2 regions of the Streptomyces sp. NPDC057900 genome follow, and region 1 is predicted to be linked to the other one. Evidence: predicted binding sites of a transcription regulator. Region 1 holds the regulator's gene; the other holds the start of a gene.

The links. The regulator HspR, encoded in region 1, represses chaperone genes until heat shock. The targets are predictions, from matches to a motif close to TTGAGNNNNNNNNNCTCAA.
Region 2: a site for HspR is predicted at 2,220-2,238, ahead of lon (endopeptidase La). Genes of this name have one in related genera too.

The regions. Positions count from the first base shown of each region.
Region 1 is NZ_JBHVOI010000003.1:118,744-134,353, forward strand. It holds gene ACFVQ0_RS14815 (SRPBCC domain-containing protein) at 1-242, opposite strand, end outside; gene ACFVQ0_RS14820 (polyamine aminopropyltransferase) at 305-1,903, opposite strand; gene ACFVQ0_RS14825 (DUF2617 family protein) at 1,987-2,508, opposite strand; gene ACFVQ0_RS14830 (pyridoxal phosphate-dependent aminotransferase) at 3,356-4,534, shown strand; gene ACFVQ0_RS14835 (YbjN domain-containing protein) at 4,624-5,184, opposite strand; gene clpB (ATP-dependent chaperone ClpB) at 5,326-7,920, opposite strand; gene ACFVQ0_RS14845 (pyridoxamine 5'-phosphate oxidase family protein) at 8,135-8,539, shown strand; gene ACFVQ0_RS14850 ((2Fe-2S)-binding protein) at 8,651-8,971, opposite strand; gene ACFVQ0_RS14855 (helix-turn-helix transcriptional regulator) at 9,344-10,318, shown strand; gene ACFVQ0_RS14860 (LuxR C-terminal-related transcriptional regulator) at 10,456-11,490, shown strand; gene ACFVQ0_RS14865 (heat shock protein transcriptional repressor HspR) at 11,506-11,952, opposite strand; gene dnaJ (molecular chaperone DnaJ) at 11,954-13,150, opposite strand; gene grpE (nucleotide exchange factor GrpE) at 13,274-13,933, opposite strand; gene dnaK (molecular chaperone DnaK) at 13,930-15,610, opposite strand, start outside.
Region 2 is NZ_JBHVOI010000002.1:1,251,433-1,267,042, forward strand. It holds gene ACFVQ0_RS12990 (spermidine synthase) at 1-436, opposite strand, end outside; gene ACFVQ0_RS12995 (nucleotidyltransferase) at 575-1,393, opposite strand; gene ACFVQ0_RS13000 (isochorismatase family protein) at 1,457-2,041, opposite strand; gene lon (endopeptidase La) at 2,261-4,687, shown strand; gene ACFVQ0_RS13010 (polysaccharide deacetylase family protein) at 4,788-5,468, opposite strand; gene ACFVQ0_RS13015 (lysozyme) at 5,781-6,635, opposite strand; gene ACFVQ0_RS13020 (MarR family winged helix-turn-helix transcriptional regulator) at 6,860-7,357, shown strand; gene ACFVQ0_RS13025 (hypothetical protein) at 7,407-8,192, opposite strand; gene ACFVQ0_RS13030 (nitrate- and nitrite sensing domain-containing protein) at 8,556-11,507, shown strand; gene ACFVQ0_RS13035 (roadblock/LC7 domain-containing protein) at 11,504-11,983, shown strand; gene ACFVQ0_RS13040 (DUF742 domain-containing protein) at 11,980-12,396, shown strand; gene ACFVQ0_RS13045 (ATP/GTP-binding protein) at 12,377-13,027, shown strand; gene ACFVQ0_RS13050 (styrene monooxygenase/indole monooxygenase family protein) at 13,058-14,293, shown strand; gene ACFVQ0_RS13055 (NlpC/P60 family protein) at 14,352-15,536, opposite strand.

The sequences.
Region 1 (15,610 bases):
CCGCGCGCCTCCACGCCCTCGCCCGTCACGGAGACGCCGTCGGCCGACTCGGTGAGCCGCAGCGCGCCCCGGTAGGTGATGGTGTGGCCGCCGACCCGTACCTTGAGCCGGCCGGCCAGGGGGCCCGCGGACGCGTCGGCGTCCTGCTGAAGCCCCGGCACACAGCGCGCGACCCGGGCAGGATCGCCCAGCGTCCGCCGCAGGACGGGGACCGGAACCGGAACGAACACCTCATGCTCCATGGAAACCGAGCCTACTCAGCCCCGGCCGTCCCGTCAGCGCTTCGCCCCCTCCGGAACCCCGCTCACGGCTCGTCCCAGTACCTCGGGTGCACCAGGGTCGAGGGCGCCATCCCCGGCAGCCTGCCGGACTCCGCCTGCCGCCCCGCCTCCTGGAGCGCCGGTTCCGTCAGGGACCTCAGCCGGGGCGCCCGCGGGTCCAGACCGAGCGCCGGGGTCCGGCCCAGCCCGGCCAGGACGAACCCCCAGCCGTGCGCCTTCGTATCGTCGCCCGTCGCCCGGTCGGGGCCCGACTCGAAACCGGCGTACCGGCCGCCGATCCGGTAGGGGCGGGTACGCAGCCCCGCCGCCCTCATCGACGCCTCCACCGTCCAGAAGGTGTGCGGCCGGCCGACCGGCGGCCCGCCGTGCACCACCAGCCGGCCGCCCGGCGCGAGGGCCTCGGCGACCAGGCCGTAGAACTCCGCGGAGTAGAGCTTCGTACTGGCCGAGATCCCCGGGTCCGGCAGGTCGGAGATCACCGCGTCGTAGCGGCCGTGCCCCGTCCGCAGCCAGCTGAACGCGTCCCCGGTGACGGCGGTCAGCCGGGGGTCCCGGTACGCGTGGGCATTGAGCGCGGAGAGGGCCCGGTCCGTACGGGCCAACCGGGTGACGGCCGGGTCCAGCTCGACCACCGTGACGCTCCGCACGCCGGGGTAGCGCAGCACCTCGCGGGCCGCCAGACCGTCGCCGCCGCCCAGGATCAGCACCCGGGCGTGCGGGCCGTTCATCACCGGGTGCACCAGCGCCTCGTGGTACCGGTACTCGTCGCGCGAGCTGACCCGCAGCCGCCCGTCCAGGTAGAGGTCGAGGGAGCTGCGGCCCGCACCGGTCAGCACCACCTCCTGGACGTCGGTCTGCATCGCGACCCGCACCCGGTCCCCGTACACCGCCCGCCTCGCCGCCCGCTCGAAGTCGTCGGCCAGCACCGCGACCGTGGCCAGCAGGGCGATCACCGTCACGTTGGCGACGATGAGCAGCCACCGGGACCGGCAGCTGAGGTCCCGCCGGAACACCCACATCACCAGCGCCCCGCCCGCCGCCGCGTTGACCGCGCCGGTGAGCAGCGCCCCGGTGAGCTGTCCGAGCATCGGCAGCAGCAGGAACGGGAACGCCAGCCCGCCGACCAGGGCCCCCACGTAGTCCGCGGCGAACAGATCGGCGACGGCCCCGCCCGCGTCCTGCCGGTCGACGCGCTGGATCAGCGTCATCAGCAGCGGGATCTCCGCGCCGATCAGCACCCCGATGGTCAGTGAGAACCCGACCAGGGCGTACCGCGACTCCCCGATCCAGGCGAACGTCGCGTAGAGCACCAGCGCGGAGGAGCCGCCGACCAGGGCGAGCGCCGCCTCGATCAGTCCGAAGCCGACCGCGGCCCGGCTGCATAAACGTTTCGCGAGCAACGAACCGATGCCCATGGCGAACACCATCACGGAGAGCACGACGGACGCCTGGGTGACGGAGTCACCGATCAGATAGGAGGCGAGCGCGACCAGTTCGAGCTCGTACACCAGACCGCACGCGGCGCAGACGAAGACCGCGGCCAGCACGAGGTACCGGCCGGTCCTCGGCCGTACGGGAAGCCGCGCCGCGCCCCCTCGCAGCGACACCTGCTGGTCGATCATGCCGCGAACGCTACGTCACTGGAGTGTCGCCGCTTGTCACCCACAAGGGTGTAAGTGGTTCCGCCGCAACGGAGTTGCCCCCGTCACAGCACTGCCGCCGGCATCCGCACACCCACCCGGGTGCGCGTCACCACCAACTGCCCCTCCTGCGGGTACGCGTGCCAGGTGCGCCACCGCACCTGTCCCTCGGTCCGCTGGGCGAGCATGGCGGTGAAGGCGTGCGGGCTGCCGGGGAACGTCCCGGCCAGGCCGTGGGGGTGGTCGGAGACGAGCGCGAGGAGCTCCTGCGCGCGCCCCGCGAACGAGCCCGCGCCGAGCGTCTCCACCCGGGCCGCGAACTCGTACTCCCAGTCACCGAGGCGCTTGGAGACGCCGAGGGGCAGCGGGGTGCTGCTGCCGGGCATACAGGCGACGGTCTCTGAACAACTGCCGTCGTCCTCCTCCAGGAGGACCTGATGGGAGGCGCCGAGCAGGCGCAACTGGAGTTGCGCACCGGCGAGATGGAGATCGAGCACGGCGAGCGCCGGGAGCGGTTCACGCCCCAGCGCCCAGGCCAGATCTGCGGCACGGGTGTCGGAATAGGCCGTATGGAGGGTCGTGAGCATGGGTCGGCTCCGCAAACACACATGGACACATGGACAGGGGGGCGTCCCCGAGCGTGATGCACGTGGGAGGTGGGAAGCGCCCGATCAGGTCCAACTGGGGTCCGAGGGCTGAATGTTCTCTCCACTGAGGGAATCACGAACTAAGCCGCACTCGCAGTGTTTTTACCCAACTTGACGTGGTTTCCATCCCCCCGGGGGCCCTCCGGTTCACCTGTTCACCGGTGACTCGCCGCAAGGCCCGACAAAAAGGTGTCCGGCGGGACTCAGGGGCCTCGCGGGCCTCCTGCGAAGCCCGCACCACCCCTGTTCCCGCCGGACACCTCCACCGGCACCGGGCTCGCGTACACCCCGCCCGGTCGCGGACCAGCTGCCCCGTGTCAGCTGCCTCCGCCGCATCCGCCCCCGCCGCCGCACGAAGAACCCCCGCCGCACGAGGACCCGCCCCCGCAGGAATGGCCGCCTCCGCACGAATGACCTCCGGAGTGACCGCCCGAGTGGCCCCCCGAGTGACCGCTGCCGCTGCCGCACGACGAGCCGCCCCCGCCACCCGCCCACCAGCTGCCGCCCGCCGCGCCTCCACCGGCCGCACGACGGCGGCCCTTGCTCCCGGCCAGTGACTTGTTGCGCTTCGTCGTGTCCGCCACCGACGCGACGAGAACCGCCACCGCCATGACCACGAGCACGAGTACCGCACCGATTGCCAGATTCACGGACCTCACGTCCTTCCGTCCCCCGAAGCGAGTCCCCCGCTTCTCACCCGTTTCCTGCGTGCAGGGGGGATGCCCCCGCCCCCGTTCGGCCAAAGCAGACTTGAGCAACTCCAGAGCTTCCGCGCAGGATGGCGGTCATGACACAGGGACGACCGCTGCTCAACCGCCGCCTCGCCGAGTTCGGCACGACGATCTTCGCGGAGATGTCCGCGCTGGCCGTCCGCACCGGCGCCATCAACCTCGGCCAGGGGTTCCCGGACACCGACGGGCCCGAGGAGGTCCGCGAGGCCGCCGTCCGCGCCCTGCGCGCCGGCCACGGCAACCAGTACCCGCCGGGGCCCGGCATCCCCGAACTGCGCACCGCGATCACCGAGCACCAACTGCGGCGCTACGCCCTGGCGTACGACCCCGACACCGAGGTCCTGGTCACCGCGGGCGCCACCGAGGCCGTCGCGGCATCGATGCTGGCCCTCCTGGAACCCGGCGACGAGGTCATCGCGCTGGAGCCGTACTACGACTCGTACGCCGCCTGCATCGCGATGGCCGGCGCCACCCGCGTCCCCGTGACCCTGCGTCCCGAGCCGTCCTCCGGCAGCTACCGGCTCGACCTCGACGAGCTGCGCGCCGCCGTCACCCCCCGCACCCGGCTGCTGCTGCTCAACACCCCGCACAACCCCACCGGCACCGTCCTGACCCGCGAGGAACTCGCCGCGATCGCCGCCCTGGCGTGCGAGCGCGACCTCCTCGTCGTCACCGACGAGGTCTACGAGCACCTGGTCTTCGAGGGCGAACACCTGCCGCTCGCCTCGTTCCCCGGCATGCGCGAGCGGACGGTCACCATCAGCTCGGCCGGCAAGACGTTCTCGTTCACCGGCTGGAAGGTCGGCTGGATCACCGCGAGCCCCGAGCTGGTGACGGCGGTCCGCTCCGCGAAGCAGTTCCTGACGTACGTCTCCGCGGGCCCGTTCCAGTACGCGGTCGCCGAGGCGCTGCGGCTGCCCGACAGCTACTTCGACACGCTGCGCGCGGATCTGCGGGCCAAGCGGGACCTGCTGAGCGCCGGACTTGCCGAGGCCGGTTTCCAGGTCTACCGTCCGGCCGGCACGTACTTCGTCACCACCGACATCCGCCCGCTGGACAGCTCCGGGGACGGCTTCGCGTTCTGCCGGTCGCTGCCGGAGCGGTGCGGGGTGGTGGCGGTCCCGAACGCGGTCTTCTACGACCACCGGGAACAGGGCGCGCCCTTCGTCCGCTTCGCGTTCTGCAAGCGTACGGAGGTGCTGGCGGAGGCGGTCTCCCGGCTGAAGGGCCTGTAGAGCTTCGCGGGCCTGTGACAGAGCCCGGTGGGGTGAACGGTCCGGACGGACCGTTCACCCCACCGGGCTCTCGTGGGACGGGGTGGGGCTCAGGCCTCCGGAGCGTCCTGCTCCGCGCCTTCCGCCTTCTCCTCGGCCGGGGCCAGGCCGAGGCGCTCCAGCAGCCACTTGTCGAACTCGATCGAGGCCCGCACCCAGCTGACCGTCGAGGAGACGAAGTGCTCCAGGCTGACGCCGGTGCCGATGAGCATCTGCGCCTCACCGATCAGGCGGACCGAGGTGGTGGTGTCCTCGGCGCCCTCCTCGGGCTCGTGCGTGTGCGTGTAGACCTTGGGCCACAGGGTGCGGCGGTTCCAGTCGTCGATCGCGTCGAGCAGGACCGGGCGCTGGTCCGTGTCGTGCGGGCGGTCGTAGAACGTACGGACCGAGAAGACCTGCTGCTCGCCCTCACCACGGAACATGAAGTACGTGCGGAAGTCTTCCCACGGCGCCGCGAGGTCGCCCTCGTCGTCGACGACGTACTTCAGCTCCATCTGCTCCAGGAGCTGCTTGACGAGGTCCTGGTCAGGGACGACGGGGCCCTCCGGTCCTGCCGCCTGCGGTTCGGGCTGGCCCCCGAAGTTAGGAATCGAGGACGGATCGATGCTCACCGTAATTTCCCTTCGTGCGGTTGGCTGCCATCCTCTCCCATGCCGGGCGGGGCATGGCAAGCGGGAACGGCCCCGATCCGCCACAAGCTGATATCCAGCCGGTGCGGACCGGGGCCGCCGCTCACCTCGCGGGTGTCCGGGTCAGTTCGCCGCGCCGACGGCCAGACCGTCGCCGTCCCGGTCCACCAGGACCGTGTCGCCGTCCGTGACCTCGCCGGAGAGGATCTCCTTCGCGAGCCGGTCACCGATCGCCGTCTGGATGAGCCGGCGCAGCGGCCGGGCGCCGTACGCCGGGTCGTTGCCCTCCTCCGCCAGCCAGGCCAGGGCGGCCGGGGTGACGTCGAGGGTCAGCCGGCGGTCGGCCAGCCGCTTGGCGAGGCGGTCGATCTGGAGCCCCGCGATATGGGCGAGCTCGTCGCCGGACAGCGCGGAGAAGACCACCAGATCGTCCAGCCGGTTCAGGAACTCCGGCTTGAAGGAGGCCCGCACCACGTCCAGGACCTGCTTCTTCTTCTCCTCGGGCTTGGTCAGGGGGTCGACCAGGTACTGGCTGCCGAGGTTGGAGGTCAGGATCAGGATGGTGTTGCGGAAATCCACCGTCCGGCCCTGTCCGTCGGTGAGCCGCCCGTCGTCCAGGACCTGGAGCAGGATGTCGAAGACCTCGGGGTGGGCCTTCTCGACCTCGTCCAGCAGGACGACGCTGTACGGGCGGCGGCGGACCGCCTCGGTGAGCTGGCCGCCCTCCTCGTAGCCGACGTAGCCGGGCGGGGCGCCGACCAGCCGGGCCACGCTGTGCTTCTCGCTGTACTCGCTCATGTCGATGCGGACCATGGCCCGCTCGTCGTCGAAGAGGAAGTCCGCGAGGGCCTTGGCCAGCTCCGTCTTGCCGACGCCGGTCGGGCCGAGGAAGAGGAAGGAGCCGGTGGGCCGGTCGGGGTCGGCGATTCCGGCCCGGGTGCGGCGTACCGCGTCCGAGACGGCCTGCACGGCCTCGGTCTGGCCGATGAGGCGCCGGCCCAGCTCCGCCTCCATGCGCAGCAGCTTCTGGGTCTCGCCCTCCAGCAGCCGGCCGGCCGGGATGCCGGTCCAGGCGCCGACGACATCAGCGATGTCGTCCGGGCCGACCTCCTCCTTGACCAGCGTCTCCTTGGGCTCCTTCGCGGCCTCCTGCTCGGCCTCCGCGGCCTCGGCCAACTCCCGCTCCAGACCCGGGATCTCCCCGTACAGCAGCTTGGAGGCGCTGTCGAAGTCGCCGTCGCGCTGAGCCCGTTCGGCCTGTCCGCGCAGCTCGTCGAGGCGTTCCTTCAGCTCACCGACCCGGTTGAGGCCCTGCTTCTCCTTCTCCCAGCGGGCGTTGAGGCCGCGCAGCTCCTCCTCCTTGTCGGCGAGGTCGCGGCGGAGCTTCTCCAGGCGCTGCTTGGAAGCGGCGTCGGTCTCGTTCTTGAGGGCCAGCTCCTCCATGTGCAACCGGTCGACGGCGCGCTGGAGTTCGTCGATCTCTACGGGCGAGGAGTCGATCTCCATGCGCAGCCGGGAGGCCGCCTCGTCGACGAGGTCGATGGCCTTGTCGGGGAGGAAGCGCGAGGTGATGTAGCGGTCGGAGAGCGTGGCGGCGGCGACCAGTGAGGAGTCCGCGATCTGCACCTTGTGGTGGGCCTCGTAGCGGCCCTTGAGCCCGCGCAGGATCGCGATGGTGTCCTCGACCGACGGCTCCGCCACCAGCACCTGCTGGAAGCGGCGCTCCAGGGCCGGGTCCTTCTCGATCCGCTCGCGGTACTCGTCGAGCGTGGTGGCCCCGACCATCCGCAGCTCGCCGCGGGCCAGCATCGGCTTGAGCATGTTGCCCGCGTCCATGGCGGAGTCGCCGCCCGCACCGGCGCCTACGACGGTGTGCAGCTCGTCGATGAACGTGATGATCTGGCCGCCGCTCTCCTTGATCTCGGAGAGGACGGTCTTCAGCCGCTCCTCGAACTCGCCGCGGTACTTCGCGCCCGCGACCATCGCGCCGAGGTCCAGCGAGACGAGCCGCTTGTTCTTGAGGGACTCGGGGACGTCGCCCTTGACGATGCGCTGGGCGAGCCCCTCGACGACGGCGGTCTTGCCGACGCCGGGCTCACCGATGAGCACCGGGTTGTTCTTGGTGCGGCGGGACAGCACCTGGACCACGCGGCGGATCTCCTGGTCCCGGCCGATGACCGGGTCGAGCTTGCCCTCGCGGGCGGCCGCGGTGAAGTCCGTACCGAATTTCTCCAGGGCCTTGTACTGGCCCTCCGGGTCGGGTGTGGTCACCCGGCGCCCTCCCCTGCTCTTCTCGAACGCGTCCAGCAGCTTCTTCGCACTGGCCCCCTGCCCGTCGAGGATCTCACCGGCACGGCCGCCCTCGGCCGCGATCCCGATCAGCAGGTGCTCGGTGGAGATGTAGTCGTCGCCCAGCTCCTTGGCCCGCTGCGCCGCGTCAGAGATCACTGCGAGCAGCTCGCGGTTGGGCTGCGGGGGTGCGACGGTCGACCCGGTCACGCTGGGCAGTGCGGACAGCAGCCGCTCCGTCTCGGTGCGGACGGCGATCTGGTCCGCCTCTACGGCGGCCAGCAGATCGACGAGATTCTCGTTGTCCTCACCCGCGAGCAGCGCCAGCAGCAGATGCCCCGGGGTCAGATCGGGGTGCCCGTCCTTCACGGCCCTGCTGGTGGCCGCGTTGATGGCGTCCCGGCTCCTGTTGGTCAGCTCGGCGTCCACGTGCGCTCTCTCCTCCTTGCGACGACTGGCCCGTACTCACTACTGACACGATCAACGTGCACAAAGTTGAGTCTATTCCACTCAAGGCAGAAAGCGGGCCACTCCCGCACCGCCGCACACCCTTGCGCGCTGCCGCGCGCCTCATCTCCGAGTGAACCGGCCGACCGGCCCGCCCGCCACCGCGGAGCGACGGCGGGCTGCCTACGCTGACCCCATGGCAGTCGACGTACGCGATCCCGGCCCCGAGTACCTGGCCTTCTGGCGCGAGCCCCATGTATGCACCCTCACGACACTCCGCCCCGACGGCACCCCGCACGTGGTCCCGGTCTGCGTGACGTACGACCCAGAGGCGGGCCTCGCCCGCATCATCACCGGCAGGCACAGCCGCAAGGTCGCCAACATCCTGGCCGCCGGGCCGGACGGCGCACGGGTCGCGGTCTGCCAGGCCGAAGGACGCCGCTGGGCGACCCTGGAGGGCGTCGCCAGGGTGCGCACGGAGCAGGACAGGGTCGAGGACGCGGTACGCCGCAAGACGGCCCGCTACGGACGCGCGCCGAAGCCCAACCCGGACCGCGTCGCCATCGAGATCACCCTGGACCGGGCACTCGGCCGCGGCTGACCGGCCGGCGCCCTCCGGGCGGGCACAGCACAACGGCGTCACCGTGTTCAGGTCACGGTGACGCCGTTGTGTGGGGGAGTGTCTGAGCGACGTGGAACGACGGGGGATCGCTCAGGCACTGCGGGGGGTGGCGGAGATGGCTTCAGGCTCGAACAGCTGGTGGTCACGCTGTGCGAGATTCACAAAGATCATGTCGTACCGGATGGCGCAGCGCACCTGCTGCGGCGCCCCGCGCGGCTTGCGCAGACAGCGGTAGGCGCGAACCTCGCCGTCATCCTCACGAGCGACGACGACCGGGTCGCCGAACAGAGTGACCATCAACGAATCACCACGGTGGGGGAGTGCCGTGACGAGGTCGATGAAATGCCACCCTGAGCGGTAGGCGGTTGCCATTTCGCGCCTGAAGGTCCGGTCGTCCGGCGGGGTGGTCACAAGTCTGCCCTGTTCTCCGCGGAATTCCCCCAGCCCACGTCGGACTGGTGAAGGTCACCGGCGGCGGCGGGCGCTACGTAGCCCCAGCCGACATCGCCCTGGGCCTGGTCGACGGCAGCGGTTGCCTGCGCATTGCCCCATCCAACGTCCGACGTAGAGCCATGTGCCACGAGCAGCAGTGCAGCAGCCGCGAACGCAGTGCCAAGCACTGACCGAAGCATTCTCTTGTACATAATCGGCTTCGTCCTCACCTGTTGGATTCTCTCCCCCGCTCTTCAGAGACGATGGCTCATTCGGACGCGTCAATGCCACAGGAGCGATGCATCATGTTCCTGAATGTTCAGGACCCTGGGGGGTGGAGTTTTGCCTATAATGGACACGAAACCGACACATACTCATGCGGTCACGAACCTGTGCACCGAGGGTGCGAGGCTGTATGCGGCCGCGCTCAGCGTGGGCCGTCTGGCCCGCGCCGAGGTCAGGCCCGCGCCCTGCCTCGTCCAATTCGGCCTTCTGCTGCCCGATCCGGACGACGCCTCGTGGCTGCGCCCGGTTCCGCCTTCGGCAGCTCTGGCACAGCGTCTCTACCCGCTGGAACGCGAGATCCAGGACCGCAGGCGGACCTCTGTCGAGCTGGCCGAAGCCTTCGAACCGTTCCTGGCCATCAGTGCCCAGAGCCCCGCGCCCACACATGCGATCACGGTGCTTGAAGGCATTGACCGGATCAACGGAGCACTCGACCTGGCCATCGCGGAGAGCCGGACGGAAGTGCTGACCGTCCAGCCCGGAGGCAAACGCAGCGAGGAGGTCCTCAGCGAGGCCCTGACCCGCAGCAAACCTCTCATAGATTCCGGCATCAGCGTCCGCACTCTTTACCAGCACACGGTCCGGCACAGCCAGCGCACGTTCGCCTACGTCGACCTCATGGCGGGCGCCCGGATGGAGATCCGCACGCTCGAAGAGCTCATCGAGCGCCTCATCATCTGCGACGAGACCGTAGCGTTCATCCCCGTCCAGGACGACCTGCCCGTTGCCCTGGAGCTGCGGCACCCCGCACTGGTCGCCTACCTGACGAAGGTCTTCGAACAACTCTGGCGCCGGGCTGTCCCGCTGGACGAGGCCGCTCCGTACGACCCGGCCCGCGACGGCATCACGGGCGTCCAGCGCGCCATCGCCACGCTCCTGATCGAGGGGCACGTCGACGAAGCGATAGCCCGTCGGCTCGGCATGAACGTCCGCACCTGCCGCGCCCATGTCGCCAAGCTGTCCGCGGTGCTGGGAAGCACGAGCCGCGCCCAGCTCGGCTACCTGATCGCCCAGTCGGGAATCCTCGATCAGGACTCCTGAGCGGACGGCACTCCGGAGATCCCCCGCCCCGGGTCGGGCCGGGAGGACTTCCGGCTCCCCCGCAACACCCACAGTGGACCGCGCACTACGCTGCCACCACCGTCATCTTGCTGCACTGCCGAAAGTGGGGGGCACGAATGGGCAGAGATGAGGACACACCGGCGCACGCCCACGAGGACCGCGCCCTGTGCGACACGGCGGTCGGCATCTACACCGAGGCGCTGAGCGCGGGACGGATACCCCGGACCGCCATCGAACCGGCGCCCTGCCTCACCGAGCTGGCGCTGGTCCACCCCGACCCGCAGGACGAGGCCTGGGTACGTCCCGTGCCGCCCTCCGCCGCCCTGGCCCATCTGTTGCAGCCCGTCGTGCGGGAGATCCACGAACGCCTCAGCCTCTCGGCCGCGCTGGCCGACTCGCTGGCACCACTGACGACCGTGGCCAGTACGGACCCCAACCTCGCCATCACCGTCCTCGAAGGCCTGCCCCTGATCGACGCCGCCGTCCAGAACGCGACGGAGAGCGCCACGGAGGAGATCCGGACGCTGCAGCCGGGCAGCACCCGACCGCCCGACCAGCTCCAGAGGGCCCTGTCGCGGGCCAGGCTGACCCTGGAGCGGGGCACCCCGCTCCGGCACATCTACCAGCACCCCGTCCGCTACAACCAGGCCTTCAAGGCCTATCTGAGGCAGATGCCGCCGGGCCTCCTCCAGATCCGCACACTGGAGCAGACGGTCGACCGGCTGCTCGTCTTCGACCACACCGTGGCCTTCATCCCGGCCAACGCCGCGCGCGATGTCGCGCTGGAGATCCGGCACCCCGCGCTGGTCCGCTATCTGATCCAGATGTACGAAGTCCTGTGGGCGCAGGCCATCCCGCTCACGGAGCCGCTGCCGGCCGCCCCGGCCGGCACCTCGGTCACCGCCGTCCAGCTGAGCGTCGCCCGGCTCCTGGTCGAGGGCCACGCCGACCAGGTCGTGGCCGGAAAGCTCGGCATCAGCGTCCGCACCTGCCGCGCCCACGTCTCCAAGCTCATGCACACGCTCAACGCCACCAGCCGCACCCAGCTCGGCGCCCTGCTCGTCAGCTCCGGGATCGCCGGGCCCCGGCCGGGACAAGGCGAGGGCCCGCCGCCCCGCGCGAGCGGGACGACGGGCCTCGGTGAAGCCTGAGCCGAACGAGAAGCACTACTCCTTGGGCCGCTTGGGCCGCCAGACCACCAACGCGCTGGTGTGCTGCACGTCCTGGTACGGCACCAGATCGCGCCGGTAGGAGGCGTGCACCTGGGCCTCGCGCTGCTGGAGCGCCGCGTCCGCGCCGTCCACGGCCGCCGAGAGCTCGGCGATCCGCTGCTGGAGCGCGGCGACCTGGTTCTCCAGCTCGATGATGCGCTTGATGCCGGCCAGGTTGATGCCCTCGTCCTGCGACAGCTGCTGCACGGTGCGCAGCAGCTCGATGTCGCGGGCCGAATAGCGCCTGCCGCGCCCGGCCGTGCGGTCGGGGGAGACCAGGCCGAGGCGGTCGTACTGGCGCAGCGTCTGGGGATGCAGCCCCGAGAGCTGGGCCGCGATCGAGATCACGTACACCGGGGACTCATCGGTCAGCTGGTACGGATTACGCCGGCGGCCGTCCATCTCAAGCTCCCTTCGCTGCCTGGAACAGCTCCGCCCGCGGGTCCTGGTCCGCGGTGGCCTTGCGATAGGCCTCCAGGGCGTCCCGGGCGTCCGTGCCCAGGTCCTTGGGGACCACCACCTCCACGGTGACCAGGAGGTCGCCGCGGCTGCCGTCCTTGCGCACCGCGCCCTTGCCCCTGGCGCGCATGGTGCGGCCGTTGGGCGTGCCGGCCGGCAGTTTCAGGGTGACCGGGGGGCCGCCGAGCGTGGGCACCTTCACCTCGCCGCCGAGCGCCGCCTCCGTGAAGGTGACGGGCACGGTGACCGTGAGGTTGTCGCCCTTGCGGCCGAAGACCGGGTGGGCGTCGACGTGGACGATGACGTAGAGGTCACCGGCCGGTCCGCCGCGCTCGCCCGGACTGCCCTTGCCGCGCAGCCGGATCCGCTGGCTGTCGGAGACGCCCGCCGGGATCCGCACCTGCATGGTGCGGGACGACTTCGCCCGGCCGCTGCCCTTGCAGACGTCGCAGGGGTCCTGGGCGATGAGGCCCCGGCCCTTGCAGTCCACGCAGGGATCGGTGAGCGAGAACCCGCCGCCGGTGCCGCGCGAGACCTGTCCGGTGCCGACGCAGGTCGGGCAGACCCTGGGGGTGCCGTTCTTGTCGCCGGTGCCGGAGCACGCCTTGCAGGGCGCCTGGCTGGACATCCGCAGCGGGACCGTGGCCCCGTCGACCGCCTCGGTGAAGCTGAGCGTCACCTCGGACTCGATGTCCTGGCCGCGGCGCGGCTGCACCCGGGTGCCGGCGCCGCCGCCCCGGTTGAAGAGGCCGCCGAACACGTCGCCCAGGCCGCCGCCACCGCCGCCGAAGCCGCCGGCTCCGCCGCCCTGGCCGGCCCCGCCCGGAGTGCCTCCGAAGAGGTCGCCCAGGTCGAAGTTGAAGTTGCCGCCACCGCTGCCGGGTCCGGGGCGGAAGCCGCCGTTGCCGAAGAGGGCGCGGGCCTCGTCGTACTCCTTGCGCTTCTTGGTGTCACCGAGGATGTCGTTGGCCTCGGAGATCTCCTTGAAGCGCTCCTCCGCCTTGTTGTCACCCTTGTTGGCGTCCGGGTGGAACTCGCGGGCGAGCTTCCGGTACGCCTTCTTGATCTCGGCGTCCGTGGCGTCCTTCGGGACGCCGAGAACCTTGTAGTAGTCCTTCTCGACGAAGTCCTTCGTACTCATCGACGTCCCTCCTTCCGGACGACCGGCCCGGGGCCTCGCGTACGGACCGTGCCGCTGTGCGGCGTGATCCGTACGCGAGGCCCGGTGGCCGGGCGATGTGCTGCCAGGTGGTCGGACAGAATGTCAGACCTCCTCGCCGCCACCGCTCTCCTCGTCGGCTGCCTGCTCTTCTTTCGCGTCCTTCGCGGCCGCGGGCGTCGCCCCCGGCTGGGGCTCGGCCACCGCCACCCGTGCGGGACGGATGGTGCGCTCGCCGATCCGGTACCCGGGCTGCAGGATCGCCACGCAGGTCGTCTCGGTGACGTCCGGCGCGTACGAGTGCATCAGGGCCTCGTGGATCGTCGGGTCGAAGGGCTCGCCCTCCTTGCCGAACTGCTGGAGGCCGAGCTTGGCGACGACCGTCTCCAGCGATTCGGCCACCGACTTGAACCCGCCCAGCAGCTCGCCGTGTTCCCGGGCCCTGCCGACGTCGTCGAGCACGGGCAGCAGCTCGGACAGGAGACCCGCGACCGCGATCTCCTTGACCGTGACCCGGTCCCGCTCCACGCGGCGGCGGTAGTTCTGGTACTCGGCCTGGAGCCGCTGGAGGTCTGCGGTGCGCTCGGAGAGCGCGGTGCGGACCTGGTCCAGCTGTGCCGTCAGACCGGCTGTCTCGTTCGCGTCCCCGGCGGGGGCCGCCGCCTCCTCGGAAGAGGGGGTGGCGGCCTCCGTCCCGGCGTCTTCAGGGGTGGCGCCGGAGGGGACGTCGGGCTTCTCCTCGAAGCCCGGAGTCTCCTCGGTCACGCCGCACCGCCCTTGGTGTCCTTCTCGTCGTCGACGATCTCGGCGTCGACGACATCGTCCTGGGCGTCGCCCTGCGCCTGCTCGGCACCCGGCTGGCCCTCGGCCTGCGGGCCGCCCTCGGCCTGGGCGTTGGCGTACATCGCCTGGCCCAGCTTCTGGGAGACGGCCGCGACCTTCTCGGTGGCGGTACGGATCTCGGCGGTGTCCTCGCCCTTGAGCTTCTCCTTCAGCTCGGTGAGCGCGGTCTCCACCTCCGTCTTCACGTCACCGGGGACCTTGTCCTCGTTGTCCTTGAGGAACTTCTCCGTCTGGTAGACGAGCTGCTCGCCCTGGTTGCGCGATTCGGCGGCCTCGCGGCGGCGGTGGTCCTCGTCCGCGTACTGCTCGGCCTCTTCACGCATCCGGTTGACCTCGTCCTTCGGCAGCGAGGAGCCACCGGTGACGGTCATCTTCTGCTCCTTGCCGGTGCCGAGGTCCTTGGCAGCGACGTGCATGATGCCGTTGGCGTCGATGTCGAACGCGACCTCGATCTGCGGCACGCCACGCGGGGCCGGCGGCAGACCGGTCAGCTCGAACATTCCGAGCTTCTTGTTGTACGCCGCGATCTCGCGCTCGCCCTGGTAGACCTGGATCTGCACGGACGGCTGGTTGTCCTCTGCCGTCGTGAAGATCTCGGAACGCTTGGTCGGGATCGTGGTGTTGCGCTCGATGAGCTTCGTCATGATCCCTCCCTTGGTCTCGATACCGAGGGACAGCGGGGTCACGTCGAGGAGCAGGACGTCCTTGACCTCGCCCTTGAGGACACCGGCCTGGAGCGAGGCGCCGATGGCGACGACCTCGTCCGGGTTCACACCCTTGTTGGCGTCCTGGCCGCCCGTGAGCTCCTTGACGAGCTCGGCGACGGCCGGCATACGGGTCGAGCCACCGACGAGAACGACGTGGTCGATCTCGGAGAGCTGGATGCCCGCGTCCTTGATGACGTTGTGGAACGGGTTCTTGCAGCGGTCCAGGAGGTCCGCGGTGAGCTGCTGGAACTGCGAGCGCGTGAGCTTCTCGTCCAGGTGCAGCGGGCCCTCGGCCGACGCCGTGATGTACGGCAGGTTGATCGTGGTCTCCGTCGAGGACGACAGCTCGATCTTCGCCTTCTCCGCGGCCTCGCGGAGACGCTGGAGAGCCATCTTGTCCTTGGACAGGTCCACGCCGTGCCCGTTGGCGAACTGCTTCACCAGGTAGTCGACGACGCGCTGGTCCCAGTCGTCACCACCGAGGTTGTTGTCACCGTTGGTGGCCTTCACCTCGACGACGCCGTCGCCGATCTCCAGGAGGGACACGTCGAAGGTGCCGCCACCGAGGTCGAAGACGAGGATCGTCTGGTCGTCCTTGTCGAGCCCGTACGCCAGCGCGGCGGCCGTCGGCTCGTTGACGATACGCAGGACGTTCAGGCCCGCGATCTCGCCGGCCTCCTTCGTCGCCTGACGCTCGGAGTCGTTGAAGTACGCCGGAACGGTGATCACCGCGTCGGCGACCTTCTCGCCCAGGTACGACTCGGCGTCACGCTTCAGCTTCTGCAGGATGAAGGCGCTCATCTGCTGCGGGTTGAAGCTCTTGCCGTCCAGGTCGATCTTCCAGTCAGTGCCCATGTGGCGCTTGACGGAGCGGATGGTCCTGTCGACGTTC
Region 2 (15,610 bases), on a different contig from region 1:
CGTCGTAACGTTCCGTAGTGGTACGGAGATGGCCGACGAGATCCGCCGTCAGGATCCCGGTCCGCGGATCGGCCAGCGCCTCTCCCGAGATCCCGGCCAGCGGCCCGCCCAGGTGCCAGTCCACGATGGCCTGTTCCCGCTCCACCACCACGACCCGGCCCCAGCGGGGTTCAGAGGCGGCCCGCGCGAGCGAGAACCCGACCCCGAGGCCGCCGATGAGCACCGCCGGGGCCGGCCGGTCCGCGGGCAGCGCGGCGAGGGCGGCGTCGATCAGCAGCCGCTCCGAACGCCCGTCCGAGGTGTCCATCAGGAAGCACCCGTTGGCGATGATCTCGAAGTCGTCGCCCCGCCTGCGCAGGACGACCTCCCCGTACGGTCCCTCGCGGCGGTCGAGGGTGACGGGGGCGAGGGCGTCGGGGCCGTAGGCGTGGTGCATGGCGCGGGTCTCCGGTGGGTTGGTCGGCGGGTGCGGTCACCGCCGGTCGGTGTCGGGCCCATCCTGGCCCGAGCGGCGGTGCCGGGGCCAGCGGGTTGCCCGGCCGGCGGGGCGCTGGGTGCCCGGTTCGCGGCGCGGTCAGGGGCGCGATGCCTTCTCGCCGTGCACCGCGATGTGCTCGGCCGCCAGCCACGGGGCGAGGTCGTCGACGAGCACCGACAGGACGGCCGGGTCGGCGGTCGGGGTGCGGCCCGTACGGGCGGCGAGCCGCATCTGTTCCGCCCGCTCGGGCAGCTGCGGGTAGTAACGGGCGAAGAGCTCGGCGCACTCGGACAGATCGCTGGTCCAGCCGCCCCACCTCGGCATCACCAGCGTGAAGCCCGTCCGTACGATCCGGCGGGCGACGCGGCGGCTCATGGCGCGGCGTTCGGAGTCCGTCGTGGCCCCGGCCGCCCGCTCGTGCCAGCCGGGCAGCAGCAGGCACAGGTCGCCGTTGGTCTCCCGGGCGAGGAGCGAGCCCGGCCGGTAGCGCGGCAGCCGCCCGGCGAGGTCGTCGCCGAGCAGCGGGGTGCACAGGCAGGCGATGAAGAAGCCCATGTCGTGGCGTTCGAGTTCGCTGAGCACGGTGTCCCTGCCGGACAGCAGGACGCCGACGCCGTCGATCTCCCCGAACGAGGCGTCGAGTCCGGCCCCGACGGCGTCGGTGTCTGCCCGGTCCGCCCCGGTGGGTTCGTCGTGCAGGACCAGTTGCAGATCCAGGTCGGAGACGCCGGGAACGGCCGTGCCGCGCGGAATGCTTCCGTAGATGTAGGCGCTGTCCAGCCGGTCGGGGCCGAAGACCTCCGAGATCCGGGAACGGGCAGCCGCCACGACCGGCGCGAACCGTTCCGGCACCCGGCTCAGCGAGCCCTCGCGGGCGATCGTGCCGTCGGGTTCCAGTCCTCTGTCCTCGTTCATCTGTCCTCGTTCATACGGGCACTCTGCCCTGCCGCCCGGACCATGCCGAACGCTTTTCCGGGCTCAGCGCGGCCGGGACGGCGGGGCGGTGAACGTCACGTCCGCGGCCGCCACGGTGACCTCGGCATCGCCGCTGATCGCCCACGCCGCGACCCGGGACACCACGGCGGCCGGGACGGCGGCGCTGATGCCGGGGGCGGCCGGGATGTCCTGCGTCGCGTGGGCGTCGTACGGCAGGACGACCCGGTAGCCCAGGGCCAGGGCGGTGCGGGCGGTGGCCTGGACACACATCTCCGACATCACCCCGCACACCGCGAGCGACTGGGCCCCGGCACCGCTCAGCAGCTCTCCCAGCCGGGTGCCCGCGAAGCCGTCGTCCCTGGTCTTGCGGATCACCACCTCCCGGGGACCGGCCTCGACGGGCAGGTGCAGCGCCCAGCCCGGGGTGTGCGGCTCGTCGCCCGAGCCGGGCGCGCCGTCGTTCTGGAGGTGCACGACCAGCGCGCCGCCGCTCCGGGCCCGTGCGATCAGCTCCGCCACCCGCTCCAGGAGTCCGGCCGCGCCGGGCACCGCGCGGTCGCCCGCCACCCCCGCTTTCTGGACGTCGACGACCAGCAGGGCCTGCGAGGGGGAAGCCGCATCGTTCATGGCGCCATACTGTCCGGCGCGGCCGCCGCCTTCCACGGGATTTCGCGGGATTTCACGGGCGCTCTCCCGTGTTGCACGAAGGGCAGGCGGAGGCAGTCGTTCCCGTTCGCGCTCCTGACCGGGCTCCTGATCGCTCACAGCGAACACGGCTTGGGGAACATTGAGCAGCTCATAAGCATTGAGTCTGCATAGCTCAACTTGACTGCCGAAGGGGAGATCATGGCTACTGAGTCCAATGCGGTCACACCGCTCACCCTGCCTGTGCTGCCGCTCGACGACGAGGTCGTGCTGCCCGGAATGGTGGTGCCTCTGGACCTGTCCGACACCGACGTACGCGCCGCTGTGGAGTCCGCGCAGGCCGTCACCCGAGAGGGCGGCGGCAAGCCCGAGGTGCTGCTCGTCCCGCGCATCGACGGCACCTACACCGGCATCGGTGTCATAGGCACCGTCGAACAGGTCGGACGGCTCTCCGACGGAGACCTCGGCGCGCTCATCCGGGGCCGCGGCCGGGTACGGATCGGCGCCGGTACCGGCGGACCGGGTTCCGCGCTCTGGGTGGAGGGCACCCGGGTCGACGCGTCGGCCCCCGATCCCCTTCCCGGAGCCGTCGCCGAGCTGGCCAAGGAGTACAAGGCACTCGCCACCAGCTGGCTGAAGCAGCGCGGCGCCTGGCAGGTCGTGGACCGGGTCCAGCAGATCGAGGACATCTCCACGCTCGCCGACAACTCCGGATACTCCCCCTTCCTCACCACCGCCCAGAAGGTGCGGCTGCTGGAGACCGCCGACCCGGTCGCCAGGCTGAAGCTCGCCATCCAGTGGCTCGGCGAACACCTCGCGGAGCAGGACGTCGCGGAGTCCATCGCCAAGGACGTCCAGGAGGGCGTCGACAAGCAGCAGCGCGAGTTCCTGCTGCGGCGCCAGCTCGACGCCGTCCGCAAGGAGCTCTCCGAACTCAACGGCGACTCCGGCTCCGGCGACGAGTCCGACGACTACCGGGCCCGCGTCGAGGCGGCGGACCTTCCCGAGCACGTCCGCGAGGCCGCGCTCAAGGAGGTCGACAAGCTGGAGCGCTCCTCCGACCAGAGCCCCGAGGGCTCCTGGATCAGGACCTGGCTCGACACCGTCCTCGAACTGCCGTGGACCGAGCGGACCGAGGACGCCTACGACATCAAGGGCGCCCAGGAGATCCTGGACGCCGAGCACGCGGGCCTGCAGGACGTGAAGGAGCGCATCACCGAGTACCTCGCGGTGCGCAAGCGGCGCGCGGACCGGGGTCTCGGCGTGGTCGGCGGGCGGCGCGGAGGCGCCGTGCTGGCCCTGGTCGGTCCGCCCGGCGTGGGCAAGACCTCGCTCGGGGAGTCCGTCGCGCACGCCATGGGCCGTAAGTTCGTCCGCGTCGCGCTCGGCGGCGTCCGGGACGAGGCGGAGATCCGCGGCCACCGGCGCACCTACGTCGGCGCGCTGCCCGGACGCATCGTCCGCGCCATCAAGGAGGCCGGTTCGATGAACCCGGTCGTCCTGCTCGACGAGATCGACAAGGTCGGCTCCGACTACCGGGGCGACCCCGCCGCAGCCCTCCTCGAAGTGCTCGACCCGGCCCAGAACCACACCTTCCGCGACCACTACCTGGAGGTCGAACTCGACCTCAGCGACGTCGTCTTCCTGGCCACCGCCAACGTCCTGGAAGCGATCCCGGAAGCCCTGCTCGACCGGATGGAGCTGGTCAGGCTCGACGGCTACACCGAGGACGAGAAGGTCGTCATCGCCCGCGACCACCTGCTCCCGCGCCAGCTGGAGCGGGCCGGCCTGGAGCAGGACGAGGTCACCCTCGACGAGTCGGCCCTGCGCAAGCTGGCCGGCGAGTACACCCGCGAGGCAGGCGTGCGGAACCTGGAGCGTTCCGTGGCCCGGCTGCTGCGCAAGGTCGCGGCCCAGCACGAGCTGGGCGACCGGGAGCTGCCGTTCACGGTGACCGACGAGCACCTGCGCGGCCTCATCGGCCGCCCGCACCACGTCCCCGAGTCCGCCCAGGACCCGGCCGAGCGCCGCACCGCGGTGCCGGGCGTGGCCACCGGGCTCGCGGTGACCGGTGCCGGGGGTGACGTCCTCTTCGTCGAGGCCTCGCTCGCCGACCCGGAGACCGGTGCCTCCGGACTGACCCTCACCGGCCAGCTCGGTGACGTCATGAAGGAGTCGGCGCAGATCGCGCTGAGCTTCCTGCGCTCGCACGGCGCGGAGCTGGAACTGCCGGTCGCGGACCTCAAGGACCGGGGTGTGCACATCCACTTCCCGGCGGGCGCGGTCCCCAAGGACGGCCCGAGCGCGGGCATCACCCTGACGACCGCGCTGGCCTCGCTGCTCTCCGGACGGCTGGTCCGTACGGATGTGGCGATGACCGGTGAGGTGTCGCTGACCGGACGGGTGCTGCCGATCGGCGGCCTGAAGCAGAAGCTGCTCGCCGCCCACCGCGCGGGCATCACCACCGTGGTGATCCCGCAGCGCAACGAGGCGGATCTGGACGACGTCCCCGCCGAGGTGCTGGAGACCCTGGAGGTCCACCCGGTCACCGACGTCCGCCAGGTGCTGGAGATCGCCCTCGCCCCGGCCTCGGCCCTCGCGGAGCGGAGGATCCCGGCCGCCGCTTGAGCGCCACGGCGTGACGGACGTGGCACCACGCGCACGGCCGGTACGGGCGGCCCGCCTCCCCCTTCGCGGGGGCGGCGGGCCGTTTCGCGTACCGGAGGTCCTACGGGCGGTAGATGGTCCCCGGGACCGGCTCGGCGGGTGCCATCAGCTGGGGGACCGTCACGAAGGTGTAGCCCTGCTTCTTCAGCGCGTCGATGATGCCCGGCACCGCGGGCACCGAGCCCTTGTAGATGTCGTGCAGCAGGATGATGCCGTCCTTGCTCGCCTGGTCGAGTATCCGCTTCTTGATCAGCGCGGAGTCGGTCGTCGAGTAGTCCTTGGCGGTGGCGCTCCACAGGATCTGGGAGAGCCCCAGGTCCTTGCTGATGTTGGAGACGGTGTCGTCGGTGCGGCCCTGCGGCGGGCGCATCAGCCTCGGCTTCTTGCCGGTGATCGCCGCTATCGCGTCCTGCGTCTTCTCCAGCTCGGCGCGTATCTGGGCGGGCTTCTTGTCCGTCAGGATCTCGTGCGACCAGGTGTGGTTGGCCACCTCGTGACCCTCGGCCTCGATCCGGCGGACCGTGTCCGGGTGCTTCTTCACATGGTTCTTGCCCAGCAGGAAGAAGGTCGCGTGGACCTTCTTCTCCTTGAGGATGTCCAGCAGGTGGGGGGTGTCCTCGGCCGGGCCCGCGTCGAACGTCAGGGCTATGCACTTGGCCTTGCGGCAGTCCACCGGGCCGAAAGAGCCCTTGGAGTCCGAGGCGGCGTCGGCGCGCGCGGAACCGGGGGCGGTGGTCTCCATCGAGCAGCCGCTGAGCGTGAGGGTGAGGGCTGTCACAAGGGTGACGGCCAACCCCGTACCGATCGACTTCGTCCTACTGGGCAAGGCGGGTCACTCCTTCTTGGCTGAATGTCTTGGCCGAATGGCGCACTCGGCGTGCGCCCGGAGGGACTATACACACCGCGTATACATGCCATGTATAGCGGGGGTGCCTGCCTCCCTCAGATGCTTCATCGCAGGTCAGGGGCGTGGAACGGGAAGAGCCCGGTGACGGGGTGCGTCACCGGGCTCTTCTGTGGGGAGGGTGCGCCGGGCGGTTGCCGGCGGGGCGGCTCAGCCGTTGGCCAGCGCCTGTACGCGGTCGAGGGCGCCGTTGAAGTGGCTGTGGTCGCCCACGGTGGGGCCCGTCGAGGTGTACTGCCACATCGTGTAGAAGCCCCAGCCGGCCGGGAGCGCGCCGACCGTGGAGTTGTAGCGGGCCACCCAGAGCGGGTTGGTGGTGCCGAAGCCCGCGTTGTTGCCCGTGCAGGTCTGCCACCAGCTCGTCGCGGTGTAGATGACCGCGTCGCGTCCGGTGCGCGCCTTGTAGGTGTTCACGAAGTCGCGGATCCAGGAGACCATCGCGGCCGGGGTCTTGCCGTAGCACTGGTCGCCGTACGGATTCCACTCGATGTCGAGCGCGCCCGGCAGCGTCTTGCCGTCCTTGGACCAGCCGCCGCCGTGGTCGACGAAGTAGTTGGCCTGCACGGCGCCGCTCGTGGTGTCCGGGGTGGCGAAGTGGTACGAGCCGCGGATCATCCCCACGTTGTACGAACCGTTGTACTGCTGGGCGAAGTCCTCGTTCGTGTAGTACGTGCCCTCACTCGCCTTCACGTACGCCCACTTGACGCCGCTGCTCCAGAGGGCGGACCAGTTCACGGCGTTCTGGTGGCCGCTGACGTCCACGCCCTCCGTCTGCACCGCACGGGTGTCGGTCGGCAGTCCGCCCCGGCCGTCGTGGGCGGCGACGCCCATGCCCATGGTGGCCGAGCCCCTGGCGGGCTTCGTGGGGTCCCCGGTGGCCGGGTTGCCCGCGGCGCCCGCGGCGCCGGGCAGGGTGATGAGGAGGGAGAGTGCTGCGAGCAGAGTTCCCGCGGCCGCGATGCGTGAGCGGCGAGCGGTCTTCGAGCCGGATCTGTGCACGGGCATTGCGTGCCTCCGAGGCCTCAGTGGGGGGATCTGCTGACTCAGGGACCGGTGGGCGCACCCCTGATGGCACGTCATGGTGTGAACATGCCATGCATGACGCTACGCACGTAGACCCGTGCTGCGGAAGAGGGCCGGGGCGGTGCCGTTGGTCTACTCCTGCGAAATACTGGCGGAGCTGCGGCGATGACCAGCGGTGAAAGAAACTTTCAGCGGCAGGAAAGCTCATGAGGGGTGTTGACGTGCACGGGAGCGAAAAAGGGAGTGAACCCGGCGCAGCCGGGACGAGTGGTGTGGACCACGAATTCCTCGCCCTGGAGCTGGAATTGGCCGTGTTCCTGCGCCGCGCACGGGCGAATTCCGGCGAGATGGCGCGCGAGGTGCACCCCGAGCTGGAGGCCGCCGCCTACGGGCTCTTCGTGCGCCTGGAGTCGGCGGGCCGGCAGCGGGCGACGGATCTCGCCTCGTACTTCGGGGTCGGCAAGGCCACCATGAGCCGTCAACTGCGCGCCCTGGAAGGTCTCGGACTGGTGGCGCGCGAGCCCGATCCGGCCGACGGGCGGGCCTTCCTCGTCCGTCTCACCGACGAGGGCCTCGAACGCTTCCGGCACGTCCGCGACGCCCGCCGGGACCGCTACGTACGCAAGCTCGCGGACTGGGACCGGGCCGAGGTCGCGGAACTGGCCCGGCTGCTGCACCACTTGAACGCCCGCGCGGAGGACTGAGCCGCAGACCTGGGCGGAGGCGTGGCGGGGTGTCGCGCCGCGCACCTGCTCACAGCTCCGCGTAGACCGCTGTCGCGTCGTCGTGGGTCTTGGCGCGCCGCAGCCGCGTACGGTCCGTGTCCGCGTCCTCCAGGGTCCGCACCCGGTCGATCAGTCCCTGGGGCCCCTCCTTGCGCAGCACCCCGAGGCAGTCCGTCCAGTCGCCCTCGCCGAACATCTCCGTCCAGCGGCTCGCGCCGTCCGTCATCGCGGCCATGGCCCGCACCTCGGCGCGGGGCGTGCGCCCCGTCACCGCGCGCCGCGCCACGGCCGGATCGGCGGCGGCGGTGAAGAAGCCGCCCTCCTTGTTCCGGACCCGCGCGTCCGCGATCGCCTCCGAGGCGAGCGATCCGGCCGGCAGCCGGTCCAGCCGGTCGTCCAGCAGGGCGCGCACGGTCCCGTCGGGCGATTCGAGGAGCAGTACGGAATCGGACAGGACCAGGTGTTCGACGGAGGTCTCGTCCCAACGCACCATGACGACGGTTGCCTGTGGCGTGCGTACGTGAGAAAGGTCACACAGGGGGCGGTGTGTGTCAGCGGTGCGCCGGATGGACTCGGCCAGGATCTCCCGCAGGGTCAGATCCCGCCGCGAACCCGACAGTTCGACCAGGGCGCCGCCCAGCCGTGCGGTGAACCACGGGACCGAATGCACACAACCGTCGTCCCCCTGCGGCGGGGTGACCCCGTCGAGCAGCACCAGCCCTCCACCCTGGCCGGAGGCGGGGAGGACGGTGGCGGCCCAGTCCTCGTTCGAGCGCCCGGGAATGCCGGGGGCGGTGGCGAGCTCCATACGCATACGGTCAGTCTGCACGACGCCTTCACGAGGCGTGCACGGAGCCGGGCCGGCTCGTACCAGCAGGTCAGGCGGGCGGCTGGAGCGGAGGTAATCACTCCGCCAAGCGTGCGGGCGGGCATCCTGCCAAAGGCCGCCCGGAAGTTCCAGCCGGACGGCCAGGTGTACCGACGGGGCCCCGTGGGGAGAGTTGTTCGTCAACTCTTGAGTGTTGTTCACTCGTTCAAGTGGCGGAGTGGTTGATGCGCGCCCCCCTCTCAAAAGCACTGGAATGGTCAGAAGCCGTACCAGGGGGCGGGGCGCTCGTTCAAGTGGCCGTGCGTCACCTCTGCTTCAAGGGCGGACGAGTCAAGATTGCGAGCACCGGTGCAGAAGAAGCGGCCTCGGAGCAAGGGCGGCAAGAACAGCGGTTCCGAGGTGGCGTCTTCGGCGCCGGCCGAAGGCGGGCGCACCGTGCGCGTACGCAGTCGGCTGGTCGCGGGGGTCGCGGTCGTCGGGATCACCGTCATAGCCGCGGGGGCACCGGCCGCCCTCAGCGCCTCGTCCGAGCTGAACGACTCGCAGCGGCTGGTCACCCTCGCGGAGCTGAACCAGCAGGCCATTGCGCTGGCGCACTCCCTCGCGGACGAGCGCGACGAGGTCACCGCGTACATCGCCGCCGGCCGGGAGGGAAAGCCCGGCCAGGGCGGCGCCACCGGAAGCCGGAGCGCCCGTGTCGACCAGCAGGTCGACGAGATCCGCGACGCGGCCCCCGACGCCCTGCGCCGTGACCTCTCCACCATCCCCTCGCTGCGCCGCGACGCCGTCAGCGGCAAGGGCTCCGCGCTGGAGGCCCACCAGTCGTACTCCGAGGTCATCGCCAAGCTCCACGACCTCGCGGACGAACTCGCGGAGAAGACCCCGCCGCGCGCCGCCGGAGCGGGCCGCGCCCCGCTCGCCCTCGGCCAGGCCACCGAACACGCCTCGGCCACCCGCGGGCTGCTGCTCGCCGCGCTCGCCGTCCCCCGCAAGGAGCCGGTGACACAGACCGACCCCTTCACCGGGCTGCCCGTCCAGACCCAGGACGAGGGCCCCACCAAGGAGGACCGCACCCGTGACGAGCTGAGCGCCGCCGCCCAGCAGGCCAGGGTCGGCGAACTCTCCTCGCTCGCCGACTTCGACCAGGCGGCCGGGGCCACCGCCCGCGACAAGCTCGCCTCCACCGTCACCGGCCCCGAGGTCAACGACGCGGAGAAGTACCTCGCGGAGCTCACCGACCGCCCCGAGCTCTCCGACGCCGACCAGAAGGTCAGCGGCAAGAAGACCGGAGCGGCGCTCTCCGCCCGGATCGACCGGATGCGCAGCGTCGAGTCCGCGCTCGGCACCGCCCAGGTGCGGCGGCTTGAGCAGCTGCGCGACGACGACGTCACCGCGCTCGAACTGCGGATCGCCCTCCTCGGCGGCTGCTTCCTGATCGCCGTCGGCGTCTCCACCGCCGTGGCCCGCACCCTCACCCAGCCGCTCGCCGTGCTGCGGATCGGCGCCGCCCGCCTCGCGGCGGAACCCGACACCGCGGAGCCGGTCCGCTACACCGGCCGCAACGACGAGTTCGCCCAGGTCGTCCGGTCCATCAACAGCCTGCAGGGCAGGCTGCACGGACTGCTCCACGACTTCAACGGGCGGTTCGGGAAGCTGGAGAGCGAGCGCGCCGAGCTGATCGCGGGCCGCGAGGCGCTCACCATCCAGCGCGCCGAACTCCAGGTCCACACGGCCGACCTGACCGCGCAGCTGGAGAAGCTCAGGAACACCGTCCACCACACCTTCGTCAACCTCTCGCTGCGCAACCTCGGCCTCGTCGAGCGCCAGCTCGGGGTCGTCGAGTCGCTGGAGGAGCGCGAGCAGGACCCGGACCGGCTGGCCACCCTCTTCAAGCTCGACCACATGGCCACGGTCATGCGCCGCCACAGCGAGAACATGCTGGTCCTCGCGGGCGCCGAGCACGGACACGCCCACCCGGGCCCGATCCCGCTGGTCGACGTGGCGCGCGCGGCGGTCAGCGAGATCGAGCGGTACGAGCGGGTCACCATCCAGTCCCTGCCGCCGCACGCCCAGATCGCCGGGTTCGCCGCCGACGACCTCAGCCACCTGATCGCGGAACTCCTGGAGAACGCCACCTCCTTCTCGCCGCCCGACTCCCAGGTCCAGCTCTCCGGCTGGCTGCTGGAGACCGGCGAGGTCATGCTCTCCGTGCAGGACGAGGGCATCGGCATGTCGTCCGTACGGATGGGCGAGCTCAACACCCGGCTGGCCGACCCGTCGCTCTTCGAGGCGGGCGAGCAGAACGCGGACGGCGCCGGTCTCGGCCTCCAGGTGACGTCGCTGCTGGCCGCGCGGCACGCCGTACGGGTCCAGCTGCGCGAGCAGAAGGACAACGGGGTGACGGCGGTCGTCGTCCTGCCCACCGCCCTGCTGCCGAAGGCGCCGCCCGCCGCGACCCCGCCGCCGGTCACCGCGCCCGGCGACGCGCCCACGCTGAACCTGCCGGGTTCGGTGGCGGAGGCCAACTCCAACGCGCTGCCGAGCCGCACACCGTCGCTCTCCGCCGACCCGCTGATCGCGGCGGCCGAACAGACGATCGCCAAGTCCGAGGCCAACTCCGAGGCCGAGGCGACCCCGGCACCGGCCCCGGCACCGGCCCCGGCACCGGCCCCCGAGCCGTCCCCGGCGCGTCCGGAGAGCGACGCCGAGACCACGATGCAGGTCCGGCTTCCCCGGGTGCCCGAATTCGACGACGTGCCCGAGTTCACCCACGCACCCGCCTTCGGCGCGGGGCCCGAGCCCACGCTCGCGTCCGGCCCCTACGCCATCGGCCCTGACACCCACGAGCGCGCCGCGGACGAGGGCCCGCAGCCGGCGCCCGGCCCGGAGACCGGCCGGCCCGACACCCCGGCACCCGCCCCGGCCCCCGCACCCGCCGCCGACACCGTGCCCGGTCCGCGCCACCCGGAGCCCGACCGCCCCGCGGCCCGGGTCACGGACAAGGGGCTGCCCAAGCGCACCCCCAAGGTCGTCGCGCCGACCGCCGCCCCCACCGCCGACCGCACCGGCAGCGTGGACAAGGAGGCCCTGCGCCGCCGGCTGGGCGGCTTCCACCAGGGCGCGAAGGACGGCCGCAGGGACGTCGAGGCGGAGATCGCCGAGTCGGCCGGGTCCGCCGCCACGCCGGGAACGGCCGACTCGGCCGCCCGCACCGCACGTACAGGCCACACTGAGGCGGCCGACCGTACCGACGGTCGAACCGACGAGACGGGGGACACAGTCGAGGAGGCACGCAGTTGACTGCGCCCAGCACATTCGGGCTGAGTACCGAGGCCCGGAACCTTCAGTGGTTGCTGAGCAATCTGGTGGAGGAGGTGCCAGGGGTCCACTCGGTCACCGTCGTCTCGTCGGACGGCCTGATGCTGCTCTCCTCCGACCCCGGCCACCAGACCGCCCAGGCGGCGGGCAAGCAGGACGGTCCGCGCGGCTCCAGCGCCGACCTGGCGACCATCGTCTCCGGAATCGGCAGCCTCACCGTCGGCGCCGCGAAGCTGATGGAGGGCGGTGGCGTCAAGCAGACCATGGTCGCCATGGAGGAGGGCAGCGTCTTCGTCATGTCGATCAGCGACGGCTCGCTGCTCGGCGTGCACGCCACCCCTGACTGCGACATGAGCGTCATCGCCTACCACATGGCGCTCTTCGTCGGCCGGGCCGGCCACGTACTCACCCCCGAACTCCGCAGTGAGCTGCGCAAATCGATGGAGAGCGCCCAGTGACCCACGCCGCCGCCGAACCCGCCCGCAGGCTCCCCGTGCGCGGGGCCGACAAACGGCCCGCGCGGGTACGCCCGTACTCGCTCACCGGTGGCCGCACCCGGTTCGGCCACGTCCTGCTCGTCGAGACGTTCGTGGCCGCGCTCGAAGCCCCGGACGAGCGGCGCGAACTGACCAACGGCAACCTCGCGTCGCGCGTCATGCCGGAGCTCCAGGCCATCGTCGAGCTCTGCCGCCGGATGCGTACCGTCGCGGAGATCTCCGCACTGCTGAAGATGCCGCTCGGCGTGGTCCGGGTACTGCTCAGCGACTTGGCCGACCAGGGAAAGATCCGCGTGTACGGGACCGGGCACGGCACCGGCCAGCCCGACCGCGCACTGCTCGAAAGGGTGCTCAATGGACTCCGTCGTCTCTGAGTCGCCGCTGTTCGCCCCGCGTCAGCCGGGGCCCGGGAACCAGGCAGAAGAAGGCCTGCAGGACTGGCAGCTCGACCACACCAGGGCCCCGGTCGCCACGAAGATAGTGGTCGCGGGCGGCTTCGGCGTCGGCAAGACCACCTTCGTGGGCGCGGTCTCCGAGATCACCCCGCTGAAGACCGAAGCGATGATGACCCAGGCCAGCGAGGAGACCGACGACCTCAGCGCCACGCCCGACAAGGTCACCACGACCGTCGCCATGGACTTCGGCCGCCTCACGCTCGACGACGACCTCGTGCTGTACGTCTTCGGCACCCCGGGCCAGCAGCGCTTCTGGTTCATGTGGGACGACCTGGTGCGCGGCGCGATCGGCGCGATCGTGATGGCCGACACCCGCAGGCTGGCCGACTGCTTCCCGGCGCTCGACTACTTCGAGAGCTGCGGGCTGCCGTACATCGTGGCCGTCAACCACTTCGAGGGCACGCCCGGGTTCGAGTCCGAGGACGTCAGGGAGGCCCTGACCGTACCCCCGCACGTGCCTGTTGTGATCATGGACGCGCGTAACAGGATCAACGTCGTCGAGGCCCTGCTGGCGCTGGTGCGCCACGCCCTTGAGACATCCCCGGAATAGCTCGCACGTCACACACAACGGAGAACCGCGATGCGGAAGATACTCATAGTCGGAGCCGGTCAGTCCGGGCTCCAGCTCGCCCTGGGACTGCAGTCCAGAGGGTACGAAGTCACCCTCATGTCCAACCGCACCGCCGATGAGATCCGTTCGGGGCGGGTCATGTCGACGCAGTGCATGTTCCACACCGCGCTCCAGCACGAGCGGGACTACCAGCTCAACTTCTGGGAGTCCCAGGCCCCGCGCATCGAAGGCCTCGGCGTCTCGGTGGCCGCGCCCGACTCCTCGCGGGCCGTCGACTGGGTCGGCAAGCTGGACGGCTTCGCGCAGTCCGTGGACCAGCGCGTGAAGATGGCCGGCTGGATGGACACCTTCGCCCAGCGCGGCGGACAGCTCGTCATCCACGGCGCGGCCGTCTCCGACCTGGACTACTTCTCCCGCACCTATGACCTGGTGATGGTCTCCGCGGGCAAGGGTGAGCTGGTCTCCATGTTCGGCCGGGACGCGTCCCGTTCGCCGTTCGACGCCCCGCAGCGCGCCCTGGCCGTCGCGTACGTCCACGGCATGGGCCCGCGCCCCGAGCACCCCGAGTTCGACGCGGTGCGCTGCAACCTGGTCCCGGGCGTGGGCGAACTCTTCGTGATGCCGACCCTCACCACGTCCGGCCGCGCCGACATCCTGTTCTGGGAGGGCGTACCGGGCGGACCGCTCGACGTCTTCCAGGGCATCAAGGACCCCTCCGAGCACCTGGCCAAGACGCTGGAGCTGATGGAGCGGTTCACCCCGTGGGAGTACGCACGCGCCACGAAGGTCGAACTGACCGACGCCAACGGCACCCTCGCGGGCCGTTACGCCCCCACCGTCCGCAAGCCGATCGGCCGGCTGCCCGGCGGCGGTCTGGTGCTCGGCGTCGCGGACGTGGTCGTCGCCAACGACCCGATCACCGGCCAGGGCTCCAACTCGGCGTCCAAGTGCGCCAACGCCTACCTGGACTCGATCATCGAGCACGGCGACGGCGAGTTCGACGCGGCGTGGATGCAGTCCACCTTCGACCGCTACTGGGACACCGCCCAGCACGTCGTGAGGTGGACGAACGCGATGCTCGGCGTCCCCCCGGAGCACGTGCTGAACCTGATCGGCGCCGCCGGTCAGCTCCAGCCCGTCGCGGACCGCTTCGCCAACGGGTTCAACGACCCGGCGGACTTCGACAACTTCTTCTTCGAGCCCGAGAAGACGAACGCGTACCTCGCCTCGGTGTCCGGGGCCTGAGCGCTCTCCGCCCGCTGGACGGAACCGGCCCGGCCGGCCCCGTCCAGCGGGCGCGCTGTCATCCGGTGGGCGCGGTGGAGACGCTGTACCCCTCGTCGGAGCCCCCGGACGCACCCTTGGGGAGCTCCGGTGCCTTGTACGTGCGCAGCGGCGCGCTCTCCGGGTCAGGACGGACCGCGCCCAGCAGCGGATTCGACGCCAGCGGCGAGACCTTCACCAGGGAGCCGGGGCGTGGCGCCTGCACCACCAGCCCGTTGCCGATGTACAGCGCCACATGCGTGGCCTTCGGGAAGTAGACCACCAGGTCACCGGGGCGCAGCGCGCTCACCGGCACCTTGCGGAGCTGCCGCCACTGCTCCTGCGACGTACGCGGAATGGTGCGTCCGGCGTTCGCCCAGGCCTGCGAGGTGAGCCCGGAGCAGTCGAACGAGGAGGGGCCCTCCGCGCCCCACACGTACGGCTTGCCGATCTGCCGGACCGCGTACCTGACCGCCTCGCCGCCCTCCTCCGACGGCGGCCGGGTGGAGGACAGGGCGCCCGAGGTGACCAGCGCGTCCTGGGCCTCGGCCGTGCCCTTCTGTTCGAGGCCGGACACCTCGGTGAGCTGGTCCGCGGAGAGTGTGGCGAGCTTCGCCTCGACCTCCTTCAGGCGCTTCCCCACGGCGTCGCGGTCCTTCTTCTGCCGCGCGGCCAGCACCTGCTGCTTGTCCAGCACCTCGCGGGATTCCTTCGCCAGCTCGTCGGCGCGCTTCTCGGCGCCGGTGAGCCGCCGTACGGTCGCCACCCGCCCGGCCGCCAGCCGCTGGATGACCTGACCCTGGTCCAGGGCCTGGGCGGGGTCGCGGGACAGCAGCAGTCGCAGATACGAGGAGAAGTCGGAACGGCCCTGGTACTGCTGGCGGGCCAGCCGTCCGGCGGCGTCGCGGCTGCGGGACAGCGAGAGCCGTGCGGTGACGAGGGCGGAGTCCAGCTTCTTCGCCTGCGCGGTCCGCTTCTTCAGCTCGGCCGCCGTCCCGTTGTAGGCCTCGGTGGCCTCCTCCGCCTGCTGGTACAGCTTCTGCAGCTCCACCAGCAGCGCGGCTGCCCCGGTGCCGGGATCAGCCGCCCCCGGGGCCGGCTCGCCCACGGGCGCGGAAGACGGGGACGGGGACGGGGAGGGCGCGGCCACGGCGGCGGCCGGTGAGGTCACGACGACTGCTGCGAGCGCCGCCGTGCAGACGGAGCGCAAGACACTGCCCGGCACGACATCACCTCCGATAGCGGGGTGAATCGTCGGACTACCCCATAAGTGAGCGCAATGCCTCTATACGCTCACCT